2 regions of the Vagococcus sp. JNUCC 83 genome follow, and region 1 is predicted to be linked to the other one. Evidence: predicted binding sites of a transcription regulator. Region 1 holds the regulator's gene; the other holds the start of a gene.
The links. Region 1 encodes NrdR, which represses ribonucleotide reductase genes. Its sites were predicted from a motif close to ACACNATATATNGTGT; they were not measured.
Positions count from the first base shown of each region.

Region 2: nrdD (anaerobic ribonucleoside-triphosphate reductase) is a predicted target of NrdR. The motif match lies at 3,299-3,314, and genes of this name have one in related genera.

Region 1 is NZ_CM132204.1:917,734-926,085, forward strand. Features, by position in the region: gene dnaI (primosomal protein DnaI) at 1-608, opposite strand, end outside; gene JNUCC83_RS04320 (replication initiation and membrane attachment family protein) at 605-2,008, opposite strand; gene nrdR (transcriptional regulator NrdR) at 2,038-2,502, opposite strand; gene JNUCC83_RS04330 (MFS transporter) at 2,809-4,425, shown strand; gene coaE (dephospho-CoA kinase) at 4,466-5,059, opposite strand; gene mutM (DNA-formamidopyrimidine glycosylase) at 5,071-5,901, opposite strand; gene polA (DNA polymerase I) at 5,920-8,352, opposite strand, start outside.
Region 2 is NZ_CM132204.1:1,584,814-1,593,165, reverse strand. Features, by position in the region: gene JNUCC83_RS07725 (CinA family nicotinamide mononucleotide deamidase-related protein) at 1-152, shown strand, start outside; gene recA (recombinase RecA) at 247-1,308, shown strand; gene rny (ribonuclease Y) at 1,557-3,113, shown strand; gene nrdD (anaerobic ribonucleoside-triphosphate reductase) at 3,404-5,566, shown strand; gene nrdG (anaerobic ribonucleoside-triphosphate reductase activating protein) at 5,612-6,190, shown strand; gene JNUCC83_RS07700 (carbohydrate kinase family protein) at 6,406-7,065, shown strand; gene JNUCC83_RS07695 (response regulator transcription factor) at 7,091-7,765, opposite strand; gene JNUCC83_RS07690 (M42 family metallopeptidase) at 7,941-8,352, shown strand, end outside.

The DNA.
Region 1 (8,352 bases):
TGTTTCATCTCCACACAAAATGTTGGAAAATGTAAAATGGTACTCTTTACTCCTTTTGTTGCTAAGCCATTAGCAATTGCTCCTAGCAAATACGTTTTACCTACACCAAACGTTCCATATAAATATAAGCCTTGATGGAAATTATCTGGGTCATTAGAGTAGTCATTCATAAATGTGATAGCTTCACTCAATGCTTCTCGTCTTTCGGCAGTGATGTTAAACTGGTCCAATGACGCATCTTTAATATCTTTTGGCATAGAAATGGTGTGTACCCGATTACGGATCGTTTCGTATTCTTTTTTACGAATTAGCTCTTCTGTTGGTACATACGTTACATCAATGAAATGGTAATTTAAAAATAGTTTTGGTTCGTATCCAGGAGCAATCATTGACGCATCATTTGCTAGAAATTTTTCTTTTTCCTTGACAAATTCATATAATTTCGCTGAGCTTTTTAAAATATCTTCATCAGTTAGTTTATCACGATGCTCTTGAATAAACGATTGAACATCGTTATCTTTTTGGACAATATCCATCAATTCAATCAATCTATCATTAATATTTTGGTTTTTTACCGTTCGATTGAGATGTTGATTAATATGCTTCATGATGACTCACCACCTTGATTAAATTGTTTTAGTTGTTGTTCTAACTGCAATAACTCATCTCCTAAGAGAGGGGTTTCTTTACGAGTAGAGGACTCTTTAGCCCATTCTGGCAGAGTTTCAGTTCGAATTGGTTTTTTTGTATAGTTTTTATTATATGACTTTTTAACCTGTTTATTGACTGATTCTTTTTTGTGATTTTTAACTTGTTTCAGTGCCTCAGAAGCCTTAGTAATTTTATGTTGTGCCCAATCATTGGCAATCGTATTCACCATATTTTGATTGATTGATGGATTGTCCAACACGACTAATGAATAGTGAATCAACATATTAATCACTTCATCTGGTAATGGCGATTGCGTTTTTAAATTTTCAATTGTCCATCGCTCATTTTGAGCCACAAATCCATTTTTTTGTTCTTTGATAGCTTTTAAAAAAACAAGCGGTGGAATTTTTTCACAAGAAACGATTACTTCTATTTCAGGCGTTGTAAACCCTTGATGTTTCAAATCATTTTTATGTCTATCAAGCTGTTGCATAGTATATGTAACTGGCTGATTGACTGATTTATTAGGTTGACTTGACTGATTTAACTGATGATATTGTTTATAAATTCGATGTTTAAATGCCTTAACGTCAATTTGATTGGTCACATAGTCTGTACAAAACTTGACATGTTGGCTCATCTCCAACTCATTAATACCATATAACCCATGCACGGTTAAAACAATTGGTTTAAATTCGTTATCTAAGAAATCTTGATCTAATTTTAGTCCAGATATGCTGTCCAAGAAAAACTGCCAATCAAAACTGTCTGTTTCAGGTACTGTTTTTTTAGTGCTTGGTACGTGTTTCATTTCATTACTTGCTGTTGACAAGATGCTATTTTCTTGAACTAATCTTTCTTGAGAAATATGAAACACATCCACATAATTACTTGTGATATTCGTGTAACCATCCAAATCTATTTTTTTAGGTTTAAACAACTCTATCAAGGAATTAAAACGTTCTTCACCAACACGATCAAGAAGCATTAAACATAAAGCATCATCAGATAAAAATACATGAGGCGGTAAAATATTTTCTAAAAAATAAATATAATGATACCCGTCATCTTTTTTACGCACATATGTTTTGACTAAACCGATTGCTTCTAGTTTTACTCTTGCTTCAGATACCTCTTGTAAGCTATAACTCATCATATCCTGCAACGTAAAATGTCGCGTTGGCTCTTTAAACATTGTTGCATTAGTTATCAAATGTTGATACAGCACTAGTGCATTTCCACCAATAATCGGTTGGTACAATAGGTTTAAAACACGCATATCTTCACCATTTAGTAGGCTATAATAATGAACTTCAAAGGTATCTTTAGGCTTTAAATGGGTCTGTGTTTTAGACACCTAATTCACATCACTTTCTATAAATAACATTACTCGTTTTTTTCTTTATCGATTATTTCCTGAAGTTCTTCTAAAAAGACACTCATATCTTTAAATTGACGATAAACACTAGCAAATCTGATGTAAGCAATCTCATCTAAATTAACTAACTCTTCCATCACGTATTCGCCAATTAAATTTGTAGACACTTCATTGTCACCGATGTTTCTGACTCTTGTTTCAACCCGCTCAACCACTTGTTCCATCTGATCCATGGAAACAGGACGCTTTTCAGCTGAGCGCACTAACCCTCTTAATACTTTTTCACGGTTAAATTCTTCACGTGCTCCATTTTTCTTTACTACAAGCAACGGTGAGACTTCTATGCGTTCAAACGTCGTAAAACGAAAACCACACTTTTCGCATTCTCTTCTTCTACGAATCGCACGATTATCATCAGCAGGACGACTATCCACCACTCGTGAACTACTATACTGGCACTTTGGACATTGCATTTGCTTCACCTCTTCTTAAAACTGTCTCAATAGACGAAATAGTAGCACTATTATAACATGTAACACCACTATTGGTATAGATAAACACGTAATTGTTAGGTATTCTCTGATAACTTGCTCATAGCTTGTTTGTCATTTTAAGAATTTCTTTAGAATATTTTGAGTATACTAGTGACTATTTTGCATCTAAATTAATAATTTTTATACACTTGTAAAAAAATTGTGATTTCGTTGCTTTTCTTGTGACAAGTTGTCACTTTAGGTGTAAGATACAATCGTACTAAAATTATAAGTGAGGTGTTTGAAGTGACAGATGCAACAACTACGCAACAAAAAACAATAAAACACAAATGGTGGGCCCTAGCTATTTTAGCATTATCAGTTTCACTTGTTGTTATCGACGGAACCATTGTTAATGTGTCTATACCAGTCATAATGAAGGATTTGAAATTATCATTTACAGATGCTGAGTGGATCATTACTCTTTATTCTTTAATTTTTTCTTCATTATTGATTACTATGGGACGTGTCGCAGATAATTTCGGACGAAAAAAAATGCTGATTATTGGGATTACAGTCTTTTTAATCGGGTCGATTATGGCAAGCTTTTCTAAAAATATTACTTTTATGCTGGCTGCTAGAACCATTCAAGGGATTGGTGGTGCGACCGTTTTACCGACGACACTTTCAGCAGTAAATGCTCTTTTCTTTGGAAAAGATCGAATCGTCGCTTTTGCTGTTTGGGGATCAGTCATCTCTGGAATGGCAGCTATAGGTCCCTTATTAGGTGGATACTTTACAACTTACATGACATGGCATTGGATTTTCTGGATTAATTTACCGATTGGGCTGTTTATTATCCTTGCGTCATTAAAATATTTACCAGAAACATATGGTGAAAAAATGACAAGTGGGTTTGACTTTGTTGGTTTTATTTTATCAACCATTGGTTTAATTTTACTTGTATTTGGTATTATTGAAGGACGTAATTATGGTTGGTGGCATGTTAAAGGCGATCATTCAACATTATTTAACTTATCTATTATTCCTACTTTGTTAGTAGTCGGTGCCTTATTCTTTGCTCTATTCTTAGTTTGGGAATCACACATGATTAAACAAAACAAATCCCATTTACTCGATTTATCATTATTCAAATTCAAAAGCTTTTCTTTAGGAAACACCATTGCTGGAATTGTGGCAATTGGAGAATCGGGGTTACTATTTTTACTCCCACTATTTTTACAAAATATTTTAACACTAAGCCCAATCAAAGCTGGTGGAATTTTAGCCGTTATGGGACTTGGAGCATTTCTAGCCGGCGGGATGGCATCCTTTATAGTTCAGAAAACATCGGCATCATTTGTCGTTTCTCTTGGATTATTTTTAGAGACTCTCGGGTTTTTCGGCTTCTTTAAAACAGTTGACCCAAATAATGGATTAACTTGGATTATTGTTTGGTTAGTTGTCTATGGCATTGGGTTAGGATTTGCCTCTGCACAGTTAACATCAATTGTGTTAAAAGATGTACCGCCTGCACAATCTGGACAAGGATCAAGTATTCAATCTACTGTCCGTCAAATCGGCTCAGCTTTAGGGATTGCGATTATCGGAACTATCTTTGGGTTACAATTACAACATGATATTCCACACACTTTAGACAATGTTGGCTTACCAACACAAGTCCAAAAATCATTGGAATCCAGTGTTATCGGAAGTGCTGGCTCTTCTATTCGTGTATTAAAACAATCAAACCCTGCTGAATTACACTTAACAAAAGATGTCCAAAATAACATTGTGGCAAAACTTGATAATAACTTTACAAACAGTGTTGTCAAAACAATTGGTATTGCATCTATCATTATGTTAATTAGTTTTGTGTTAACATTTGGCTTGTATAAACGCAAAGACAAAGCCACTAAATAATAATAGAACCACCTGAGCATAAAATTCTCAGGTGGTTTTTTTATCTCTCTTGTTCAAGCCAAGTTTGTACTTGTTTTAGGGTGTCATCAATTCGACCACTATTATCTATTACAACATCAGCTAACTTATTCTTCTCTTCAAGAGTCATTTGACTATCGATTCGTTTCATTGCCTCTTGTTTTGTCAACTTGTCACGTTTCATCAAACGAGATAGTTGAATCTCTTTAGGCACATAACACACCATCACTGAATTCACTAACTCTTGGTATCCACCTTCATATAGTAAAGGAATATCAAGCACTATCAGTGGACGTTGTAATTTTTTTAGCTCTGATATTTTATCCAGTATGTTCTGTCTAATAGCACCCGACAAAATAGCATTGAGTCTCTCTCTCTTTTTACTATCTTCAAAAATCATTGACCCTAATTTTTTTCTATTTAGTGTGCCATCAGCTAAAAGAATTGACTGGCCAAAGTCTTGAACAATCTGCTCAAGTCCTTTAGTGCCTGGTTCAACAACTTCTCTAGCGACCAAATCTGCATCAATCACAGGGATATTTTTTGCTTTAAAATAATCACTGATGGTTGATTTTCCAGAAGCAATCCCCCCAGTTAGTCCTAATAAATACGTCATATGATTTCCCCCTAATCATGTACCACTTGACAGACCGGACAAAAATGCGTGCCACGTTGAGCGACTTTTATTTTTTCTATTGTGTGACCACATCGCTTACACGCTTCGCCTTGTTTGCCATAAGCAGACAAATAAACTTGAAAATTCCCAGCATCTCCTAAAGCATTTTTATACGTTCTAATCGTTGTGCCACCGGCTTTAACAGCAGTCGCCAACACATCAATAATCGCCGTATGAAGCGTAGTAATTTCTTTATCGGTTAAATGACTTGCTACTTGTTCTGGATGGATACAAGATTGATACAATGCTTCATCCACATAGATATTTCCTAAACCAGTCACAAGTGTTTGGTCTAATAATAATGGTTTTATTGCACGATGTTTTTTCTTTAATTGTTCTTTAAAAACTGACAAATCAAAATCAGGTAAAACAGGCTCTGGCCCAAGTTTTTTGATTCCTTTATACTCTTCACCCTGGCCTTTTGACTCCAGTGATAGACGACCAAATTTCCTCACATCTAAATACCGTAATTCTGTTCCATCTGTAAATTGAAACCTAACATGCGTATGTTTCTGGATATCGTCAGCTTGATTGTGATACTCGAATTTTCCTTCCATTCGCAAATGGCTAATCATGTCATTATGACTCAGTTTGAAAATTAAAAACTTTCCACGTCGATCAACATCTAAAATGGTTTGACCAACCAACGTATGAATAAAGTCATCTACTTCAGGCGATTCAATAATTCGTCCCCAGTCAACAATGACGTTGCTTATTTCTTTTCCTTTAACAAGTTGAACCAGTCCTTTTCTAACTGTTTCAACTTCTGGTAATTCAGGCATTCGTTCGACCCCTTTAACTTATTTTGCATCATACCATGTATCGCCGTAACTACTATCAGCTCTAAGTGGCACAGATAAATCAACAGCATGATTCATCGTTTCTTCAACTAGTTTTTGTAAGGCTGGAATTTCTTCTTCTGGCGCTTCAAAAACTAACTCATCATGCACTTGTAATAGCATGGTGGCTTGCATGTTTTCTTCTTTAAGACGTTTATTAATTTTAATCATCGCAATCTTCAAGATATCAGCAGCACTTCCTTGAATTGGTGTATTAATCGCTGTTCTTTCAGCAAATGAACGCAAGTTAAAGTTTCTAGCATTGATATCAGGTAAATAACGACGGCGATGATACAACGTTTCAACATAGCCTTTGTCTTTTGCCTCACGAACAATGTCTTCCATGTATTTTTTAACCCCTGGATACATGGCAAAGTATCTATCAATAAATTCTTGTGCTTCTTTTCGAGTAATGCCTAAATTTTGTGATAAACCGTAGTCACTAATCCCATACACAATCCCAAAGTTAACCGCTTTTGCTTGACGTCTCATATTACTATCGACGTCTTCTGCTTTTTCTATGCCAAACACACGCATGGCTGTACTAGAATGGATATCCATCCCTTCGATAAATGCTTCTTTTAAATGCTCATCATCTGAAATCGCTGCTAACACACGTAATTCAATTTGAGAATAATCAGATGCAAATAATTTCCAACCTGTTTTTCGTGGAACAAAGGCTTGACGAATTTTACGGCCTTCTTCTAATCGGATTGGAATATTTTGTAAGTTAGGGTCCACAGAACTTAACCGCCCAGTTTGTGTTAATGTTTGGATGTATCTAGTATGGATTTTATTGTCTTCAAAAATAACTTTCAGTAAACCTTCCACATATGTTGACTGGATTTTTGCTAATTGACGATAAGATAAAATACTATCTATAATAGGTGACTCACCTTGTAATTTTTCTAACACGTCAACAGCGGTTGAATACCCTGTTTTTGTTTTTTTAATAACAGGCAGTCCCATTTTTTCAAACAAAATCACACCTAATTGTTTTGGTGAATTGATATTAAATTCTTCGCCAGCTAGGTTATAGATTGTTTGTTCAATTTCGCTAAGTCGCTCAGCAAATTCACCTTTCATTTCTTGTAAACGACTCGCATTTACCGTAATGCCCTCAATCTCCATATCAGCTAAAATAAGTGCAATTGGTAGTTCAATATCATAAAATAAATCAGATTGATTTTTGTCGTCTAAATCGGTCATGATTGTCTCGTAAAGTGAGTCAATCGCCACCACTTTTCTTGCTAAATGCTCATAAAACACCTCAGAAGATTCTGGTAAACCTTTTTTTGCTCCTTTTCCGTAGATAACTTCATCACGATCGACATCATAATAATCATAGAAATGAGCGATTTGTGCTAAATCTTCACTGTTATTTGTCGAATCAGCTAAGTACGCTGCTAATAGCATATCAAATTTGATATCATTTAATTTAACGCCATAACGATTTAGTGCCACATATTGTCTTTTGGCATCAAATACTTTTTTCGTTTTATTATCATCTTCAAGCCACTGACCCATTAAAGGATGAGAGAGTAATTCAATATCATCGGACACATAAACTTTTTCTTTATTTCCAAAAGCAAAGCCCACGATTGGAGAAGTATGATAATTTTCACCTAGCATTTCGACATGTAAGGACATATCAGATTGAAACATCTCCTCAGTCAACTCAGTTATCACGTCATAATGAATCGCCACTTTTTCGACTAAATCACTTTCAACATTACTAGTATCTAGTTTTGCAAGAAATGAATTGAAATCCATTTCTTTATAAAAAGGAATCAACTTTTCTAAATCTTTTCCATTATAAGCTAAATCATCAAGTGTCATGTCTAATGGTACATTTGTGTCAATCGTGGCTAATTTTTTACTTAAGAAAGCAATATCTTTTTCATTGATAAGATTTTCTTTCATTTTACTTTTTTTCATCTCATCAATGTGGTCATAAACGCCTTCCACTGAGCCATACTCTTTGAGCAACTTAATCGCAGTTTTCTCACCAATTTTTGTTACACCTGGGATATTATCTGATTGATCACCAGCAAGACCTTTCATGTCGACGATTTGAGATGGTGTTAACCCGTATTTTTCTAAAATATGTTCAGGTGTGTAGCTCTCAATTTCACTGACCCCTTTAACAGTAACATCTACTTTTGTATGCTCACTTGCTAATTGAGTTAAATCTTTGTCTCCAGATAAAACCACAACATCAACATCATTTGATGCATATTTCGTTGCAAGTGTTCCGATGATGTCATCTGCCTCATAGTTATCTAATTCAAAGTGTTTCATTCCAAGCCCTTCAATTAAATCTCTTAAATATGGCATCTGTTCTTTAAATTCACTTGGGGTTTTAGCTCGTCCTGCTTTATACTCATCATAAAA
Region 2 (8,352 bases), 670 kb from region 1:
GAAATGATGATTTACCTGAAGGAATCGTGTGGTTCTTCTTGGGGACAAAAGATGGTGTGTTAAATAAAAGAAGAATATTTAAACGCCATACAGACTATATTAAAGATGGAGCGATTAAACACGGATACAATTTTTTAAGGAAAAACAGCTAGCAATACACGAATATCTGTTCGCTTTTTTTCTTGCTTTTTATGTAAAAAAAAAGTATTATAAAGTGAAGAGATAAATATAACTGGAGGTACATTCATGTCAGATAATCGTAAAGCAGCGCTAGATGCTGCATTAAAAAAAATAGAAAAAGATTTTGGTAAAGGGTCAGTTATGAAACTTGGTGAGAAAGTTGATACACAAATTTCTACGGTATCAAGTGGCTCTTTGGCGTTAGATTCAGCTCTAGGTGTGGGTGGTTACCCTAGAGGAAGAATCATTGAAGTATATGGACCTGAGAGTTCAGGTAAAACAACGGTTGCTTTACATGCGATTGCCTCAGTACAAAAAGCGGGAGGAACAGCAGCGTTTATTGATGCAGAACATGCACTAGATCCTAAATACGCGAGTGCTTTAGGGGTTAACATTGATGAATTATTATTATCTCAACCAGATACTGGAGAGCAAGGGTTAAATATTGCCGAAGCACTTGTTTCAAGTGGCGCGATTGATATTGTCGTAGTTGACTCGGTTGCAGCTCTAGTACCAAGAGCTGAGATTGATGGGGAAATGGGTGATTCTCATGTGGGACTCCAAGCTCGTTTAATGTCTCAAGCATTGAGGAAATTGTCTGGAACAATTAATAAAACAAAAACTATTGCGATTTTCATTAATCAAATTCGTGAAAAAGTTGGTGTAATGTTTGGTAATCCCGAAGTAACTCCTGGCGGTAGAGCCTTAAAATTTTATGCCACTGTTCGTTTGGAAGTGCGTCGTGCAGAACAATTAAAATCTGGAACTGATATTATTGGTAATCGTACCAAAATAAAAGTTGTAAAAAATAAAGTTGCTCCGCCATTTAGGATTGCAGAAGTAGATATCATGTATGGAGAAGGAATTTCACAAGAAGGTGAACTGATTGATATGGCTTCTGATAAAGATATCGTCAATAAAAGTGGTGCTTGGTATTCTTATGAAGAAGAACGTATTGGTCAAGGACGCGAAAACGCAAAGAAATATTTAATTGATCATCCAGAAATGAGAGAAGAAATCTATCAAAAAGTTCGTCTAGCTTATAATATGGATGGTGTTGAAGCAGTAGAAGAAACACTTGAAGATAATGATAATACAGAAAAAGTATCGCTAGAGTTGGAAGAATAAAATTAGAATAAACTATGGCATTAATGTAAAATAACGAAATATGTTATTTATAAAACACTATGTCGTAGTTTATTTTTTTTGGATTAAGATTTGCTCTCTTTTTAAGTTGACACTCCTTTTAACAAAGATTAGAATATAGTATGTATAGTTAAATATATACATTCATATTTTTGCATATGATTTAGTCATAGTGAAATGTTTTATATCTACGAATAACACAATAATAAAGATAGTATGGAGGTGTTTTTATGGCTGCTACGATACTCCTTGCTATCATCGGTTTAATTGTAGGTCTAGCAATTGGCTATTTTATTGCCATGACTCGACATAAGAAGTCTATAGAAGGAGCGAATAATACTGCCACCGGGATTATTCGACAAGCCAAGAAAGAGGCTGAGACTCTAAAAAAAGAGCATTTGTTGGAAGCGAAAGAACTGAATCAACAGTACCGATTAGAAATTGAAAGTGAGCTGAAGGAAGAAAGAGCTGAACTGAAAAATCAAGAAAATAGACTATTACAAAGAGAAAATAATCTTGATCGAAAAGATGACTCTTTAGAAAAACGCGAACGCTCACTTGAAGACAAAGAGGAGAAGCTTGATTCAAGGAAACAATTGATTGATGAGCGGGAAAAAGAGGTATCAACCTTAATTGAAAAACAAGAGATAGAATTAGAACGTATTGCTAATCTATCTAAAGAAGAAGCACAAAATATCATTATGGATGAGATGAAGGTTGAACTATCTCATGATAGAGCCATGATGATTAAAGAAAGTGAACAGCGTGTGAAAGATGAAGTAGATCGTAAGGCACGTAATATGTTAGCGCTAGCGATTCAAAGAAGTGCTGCTGATCAGATTTCTGAATTGACAGTAACAGTTGTGACATTACCTAATGATGACATGAAAGGTCGGATTATTGGTCGGGAAGGGCGAAACATTCGAACACTTGAAACGTTAACAGGGATTGATTTGATTATTGATGACACACCTGAAGCGGTAGTATTATCGGGATTTGACCCTATTAGACGAGAAATCGCACGCATGACGCTAGAAAAACTAATTCAAGATGGACGTATTCATCCAGCTCGTATTGAAGAGATGGTGGAAAAATCTCGTAAAGAAATGGATGAACGAATCAGAGAGTATGGAGAAAATGCTGCATTTGAGGTAGGCGTTCATTCGTTACATCCGGACTTAATTAAAATACTGGGTCGTTTGAGATTTAGAACTAGCTATGGTCAAAACGTGTTAAATCACTCAATCGAAGTCGCTAAACTTGCCGGTGTTTTAGCCGAAGAACTTGGTGAAGATGCGACACTAGCACGAAGAGCAGGGTTACTACATGATATCGGTAAGGCATTAGATCATGAGGTTGATGGTTCGCATGTTGAAATTGGGACAGAGCTGGTAAGTAAATACAAAGAAAATTCAGTAGTAATTAATGCAGTGGCTTCACATCATGGTGATGTAGAGGCTACATCAGTTATTTCAGTATTGGTTGCTGCAGCTGATGCATTATCAGCTGCTAGACCAGGAGCTAGAAGTGAGTCATTAGAAAACTATATCAAACGTTTAGAACGTTTAGAAAGTATAGCAAATGATTTTCCTGGTGTGGATACAAGTTTTGCGATTCAAGCAGGTCGTGAAATACGTGTCGCGGTTAAACCTAATGAAGTAACAGATGATGAAGCAGTTATCTTAGTGCATGACATTCGTAAGCGAATTGAGGATGAGCTTGAATATCCTGGACACATTAAAGTAACTGTTGTACGTGAAGTAAGAGCAGTAGATTACGCTAAATAATAACAAAAGGGGCCTTAGAGAAATCTAAGGTCTTTTTTTCTTTGAATACAAATAATAGATTGAATTATTACTTAACTAAAAATATTAGTGAATAAAAAAACAAAATAAAAATTGATAAACAAAAATGCTACACACCAACCTTTATAACTATATATAGTGTTTATTTGTTTTAAATTAAAATGATAATACTATATATAGTTGAAAAAGACATCTTGTTAAGGTATGATAATAGATGAATTTGTAAAAGGAGCATGGTGAAAATGATAGATTTTGTAGAATTAAAAGAAAAAATGAGCAAGGGGTTTGATGGGCTACACACCATTAATGTCATTAAACGTGATGGACGAATTGTCGAATTTGATTTACAAAAAATAACACAAGCATTATTAAAAGCAGAAAATAAAGTTAATGGACCTATTGATGAGATATCTTCTATCAAAGTTGAAAGGCTTGTATCAAACATTGTCTCAGAGATTAATGACCGATTCACTAAAGATGTTAAGATTTATGAAATACAAAATATTGTTGAACATATCTTATTAGAAAATCGCGAGTATGCTTTGGCACAAGAATATATTAATTATCGTACGAAACGTGATTTTGAAAGAGCTGAGTCAACAGATATCAATGTAACAATTGGAAAATTATTAGACAAAGATCAACGATTAGTCAATGAAAATGCCAATAAAGATAGTGATGTGTTTAATACACAACGTGATTTAACAGCTGGAATTGTTGGAAAATCAATTGGGTTGAAAATGTTACCTAGCCATGTAGCAAACGCGCATCAAAAAGGTGAGATTCATTACCATGATTTAGATTATCATCCATATTCTCCAATGACGAATTGCTGTTTGATTGATTTTGAAAGTATGCTTAATAACGGATTTAAGATTGGTAATGCTGAAGTAGAATCACCTAAGTCAATCCAAACAGCTACTGCTCAAATATCACAAATTATTGCCAATGTTGCATCGAGTCAATATGGTGGATGTTCAGCAGATAGAATTGATGAATTTTTAGCTCCTTTTGCGAAGAAAAACTATGAAAAACATTTAGAAGATGCTAAACAGTGGATAGCTGATGAGTCTAAACATGAGGATTATGCAAAACAAAAAACAAGTAAAGATATTTATGATTCAATGCAAAGTTTAGAATATGAGATTAACACATTGTTTACTTCTAATGGACAAACACCTTTTACCTCATTAGGATTTGGACTTGGAACAGATTGGTTTGAAAGAGAAATTCAACGCGCAATTTTCTTAAATCGAATTAAAGGTCTGGGTGGAGAACATCGAACAGCGATTTTCCCTAAGTTAATTTTTACCATTAAAGATGGTGTAAATCTAAAACCAACAGATCCAAATTATGATATTAAAGAACTAGCTTTAGAGTGTGCGACTAAAAGAATGTATCCTGATGTACTTAACTACGATAAAATTGTTGAGTTAACTGGAAGTTTTAAAGTACCTATGGGGTGTCGCTCATTTCTTCAAGGATGGACAGATGAAGATGGAAAAGAAGTCAATGCAGGTCGAATGAATTTAGGTGTCGTTACGCTTAATTTACCAAGAATTGCTCTGGAAGCTAATAGTGACATTAAAAAATTTTGGTCAATACTTGGTGAGCGACTAGCTATTGCAAAAGATGCGTTAGTATTTCGTGTTCAAAGATGTAAGGAAGCGACACCGGCTAATGCGCCAATACTATATATGTATGGTGCGTTTGGAGAGAGACTCAATAAAAATGAATCAGTTGATGAATTGTTTAAAAATAAACGTGCCACAGTGTCCTTAGGTTATATTGGATTGTATGAAGTAGCCTCATCTTTCTTTGGTGGTGAATGGGAACATAACCCTAATGCTAAACAGTTCACGCTGGATATTTTAAGTTACTTGAAACAACACACAGATGAATGGGGAAATCAGTATGGTTATCACTTTAGTGTTTACTCAACTCCAAGTGAAAGTTTAACCGATCGCTTTTGTCGTTTAGATAAAGAAAAATTTGGTGAAGTTGAAAATATTACTGATAAAGATTATTACACAAACAGCTTTCATTATGATGTGAGAAAAAATCCAACACCTTTTGAAAAATTAGATTTTGAAAAAGATTATCCTAAATATTGTTCAGGTGGGTTTATTCATTATTGTGAATACCCTGTTTTACAACAAAATAGAAAAGCATTAGAAGCCGTGTGGGATTATGCCTATGATAAAGTGGGATATTTAGGGACAAATACACCGATTGATCATTGTTATGAATGTGGCTTTGAAGGAGATTTTAATCCAACAGAGAGAGGCTTTGAATGTCCACAGTGCCACAACAATGACCCTAAAACATGCGATGTGGTGAAACGAACATGTGGTTATTTAGGAAATCCTCAAGCTAGACCTATGGTACATGGTCGACATAAAGAAATTTCATCTAGAGTAAAACATATGAAATAAAAAAGAGTTTGTTACTCTTTTTTATTTTGAAAAAGGAGTCCAATAATGAGAAATCCAAAACCTAAAGAATGGGTATCAAAAGATTATAGTCAAGGGTATATCGCAGATTATAAACCCTTTATGTTTGTTGATGGTGAAGGGGTTCGTTGTAGTATTTACGTGAGTGGGTGTTTGTTTGCTTGTAAAGGGTGTTTTAATCGAGCGATTCAAAACTTTAGATATGGTACTCCTTATACAAACGAATTAGAGGATAAAATAATTGAAGATTTATCCCATGACTATGTCCAAGGATTAACACTATTAGGTGGCGAACCTTTCCTAAATACAGAGGTGTGTTTATCTCTTGTAAAAAGAGTGAGACAGGAATTTGGCCACACTAAAGACATTTGGTCGTGGTCTGGCTATACATTTGAAGAATTATTGGTAGATAGTGAGGATAAATTAGAGTTATTAGGCTTGATTGATGTGCTTGTGGATGGACGTTTTGAATTAGAAAAAAGAGATTTGACGTTGCAATTTAGAGGAAGTAGTAATCAACGAATTATTGATGTTCAGAAATCATTGTCTCAGTCTAATGTGGTCATTTGGGATAAGTGTTTAGATAAGGAAGCCTATTATCGTTAATGTAGATGGATACGTATAGTATTCATCTTTTTTTTATGTTTTTATCCTTAAAAAGTTAAACTTATTTGTGATAATAATGCTATTAATGATTAGGGGTGTTATATGTGATTGTATCTGTAACGGTATCAGGAAACTAGAGTAATCAGTTATCTCAGAAAGTCGATTATCAACAAAAAATAATAAAAAAATTATCGTCTACCACTGGAGAGATACCATTGTTAGTATTATTAAATGATGCAAGATTATCAGAAGATAGTCTATTTGAGCAACAATTTAATCAATCAACACAAGAAAATGTTCCGTTGTATAGTAATAAGTTAGATGATTACAAACTATTTATAGAAGGTAGTGATGTGGCAGTTATCGTATCAGATGACTATGCTCAAATACCATATGATAAGTTGTTTCATCAAGAAAAACTTCGTCCTCTTATTTTATTTGATGGTGGAGCAGATGCTATAAAGCAAGCTTTGAGTAGTGATTTAAAACCTTATGCCCTTTGTATAGAAAATGAAATGATTCCAGCCTTACTGTCATTATCTAAAGAGGTTGTTGAGAATATGTTACCATCAGAAATACTCACAGATCCATTATTCGAAGATGTACCAATGGTTGTCATCTATCATAAAAAAAGTGGGGGGTATGTATCTTATAATGGCGAATTATACACGATAACTATCGAACAATTAGATGAAGTGTTAGATCATGATGGCGTGATATATGGTTTAGCAAAAGGACTAGAAAATATGGAAAAAACAATAGATTATATTGTAAAACAGGCTATCATAGGTGGTATCATTGCTTCTAAAAATCAAGATAGTTTGTTTGATGAATGTTTTTTGGAAGATAAAATTCAAGTTACTAAACTAGCTTAAAAAGAGGTTGATTAGCCTCTTTTTTTTATGGAATATAATAGCCTTGTTTGACTTTTGTTTGAATTGTGTATGTCACACCAAGTTGTTTCATTTTTTTACGAATACGATTGATATTGACTGTTAGAGTGTTATTATCTACATATCGTTCATCTTTCCATAATTTTCTTAGGAGAGTCTCCCTTTTTACGATTTTTCCGTGTTCTCTAAACAACATCACCAATAATTGACATTCGTTGTTACTAAGGTCGACAGAGCTATCACTAGTAGCTAAAGTATTGTTTTCTGTATTAAGTATCAGACCATTGTGTGAGATGATAAAAGATTTATCATCTTGAGGTGTCTGGCTAGTTCGCCGTATCATTGATTGTATTTTTAAACTAAATAAATCAGTTGAAAAAGGCACACTGATAAAATCATCAGCACCAGCTTTCATTGCGGTGATTTGTTCATTTATGGAATTATTTGTTGAAAGAAAAATAATAGGGATAGTTGTTTGTTTTCTAATTTCCTTGCACCAAAAAAAGCCATCAAGTTGATTCAATTGTCGATTGATAATAATGAGGTTAGGGTTTTCTTCAAAAATAGTATCAAATAAAAAATGGTTTGAAGTGGCAGAGATAACTTCAAAATGATGAGAAACTAGTAGATTGCTTAACATATTATGTAACGATTGATTAGGTTCGATTAGCATAATTTTCATTTGTCGTTCTCCTTTATTTTACCTTTGTAAACTAATTATAAAAAAGTTATAGGAGTAAAACATAGGTCTAGAGATTGAAAAGATATTAGGACTATTAAATGAATCATCCTCTTTTTATATTACTTGTAAAAATGCTATACTAAAGTTACCGAATAATTTAGAAGAGGTGACTAGTTTGTTAGATAACAAAGAAGAATTATTTTTAAAAGAATTAACAGATGCAAAAGGTGTACCAGGAAATGAAACCCAAGTGACAGAAATTTTCAAAAAATATGCGACACCTTATGCAGATAAAATATTATTTGATGGGTTAGGAGGCGTTAATGCTCGTCATATTGGTGAAAAGGAAGGGCCACGTGTCTTAATTTCTGGCCATATGGATGAAGTTGGATTCATGGTGACTAAAATCACTGATAAAGGTTTTATTGAATTTCAAACATTAGGAGGCTGGTGGGGACAAGTTATGTTGGCCCAACAAGTAACAATCACAACATCTAATGGTAAAGAAATTCATGGTGTGATAGGCTCTAAACCACCTCATGTTCTATCAGCTGAAGCAAGAAAACAACCTTATGATATCGCTGATA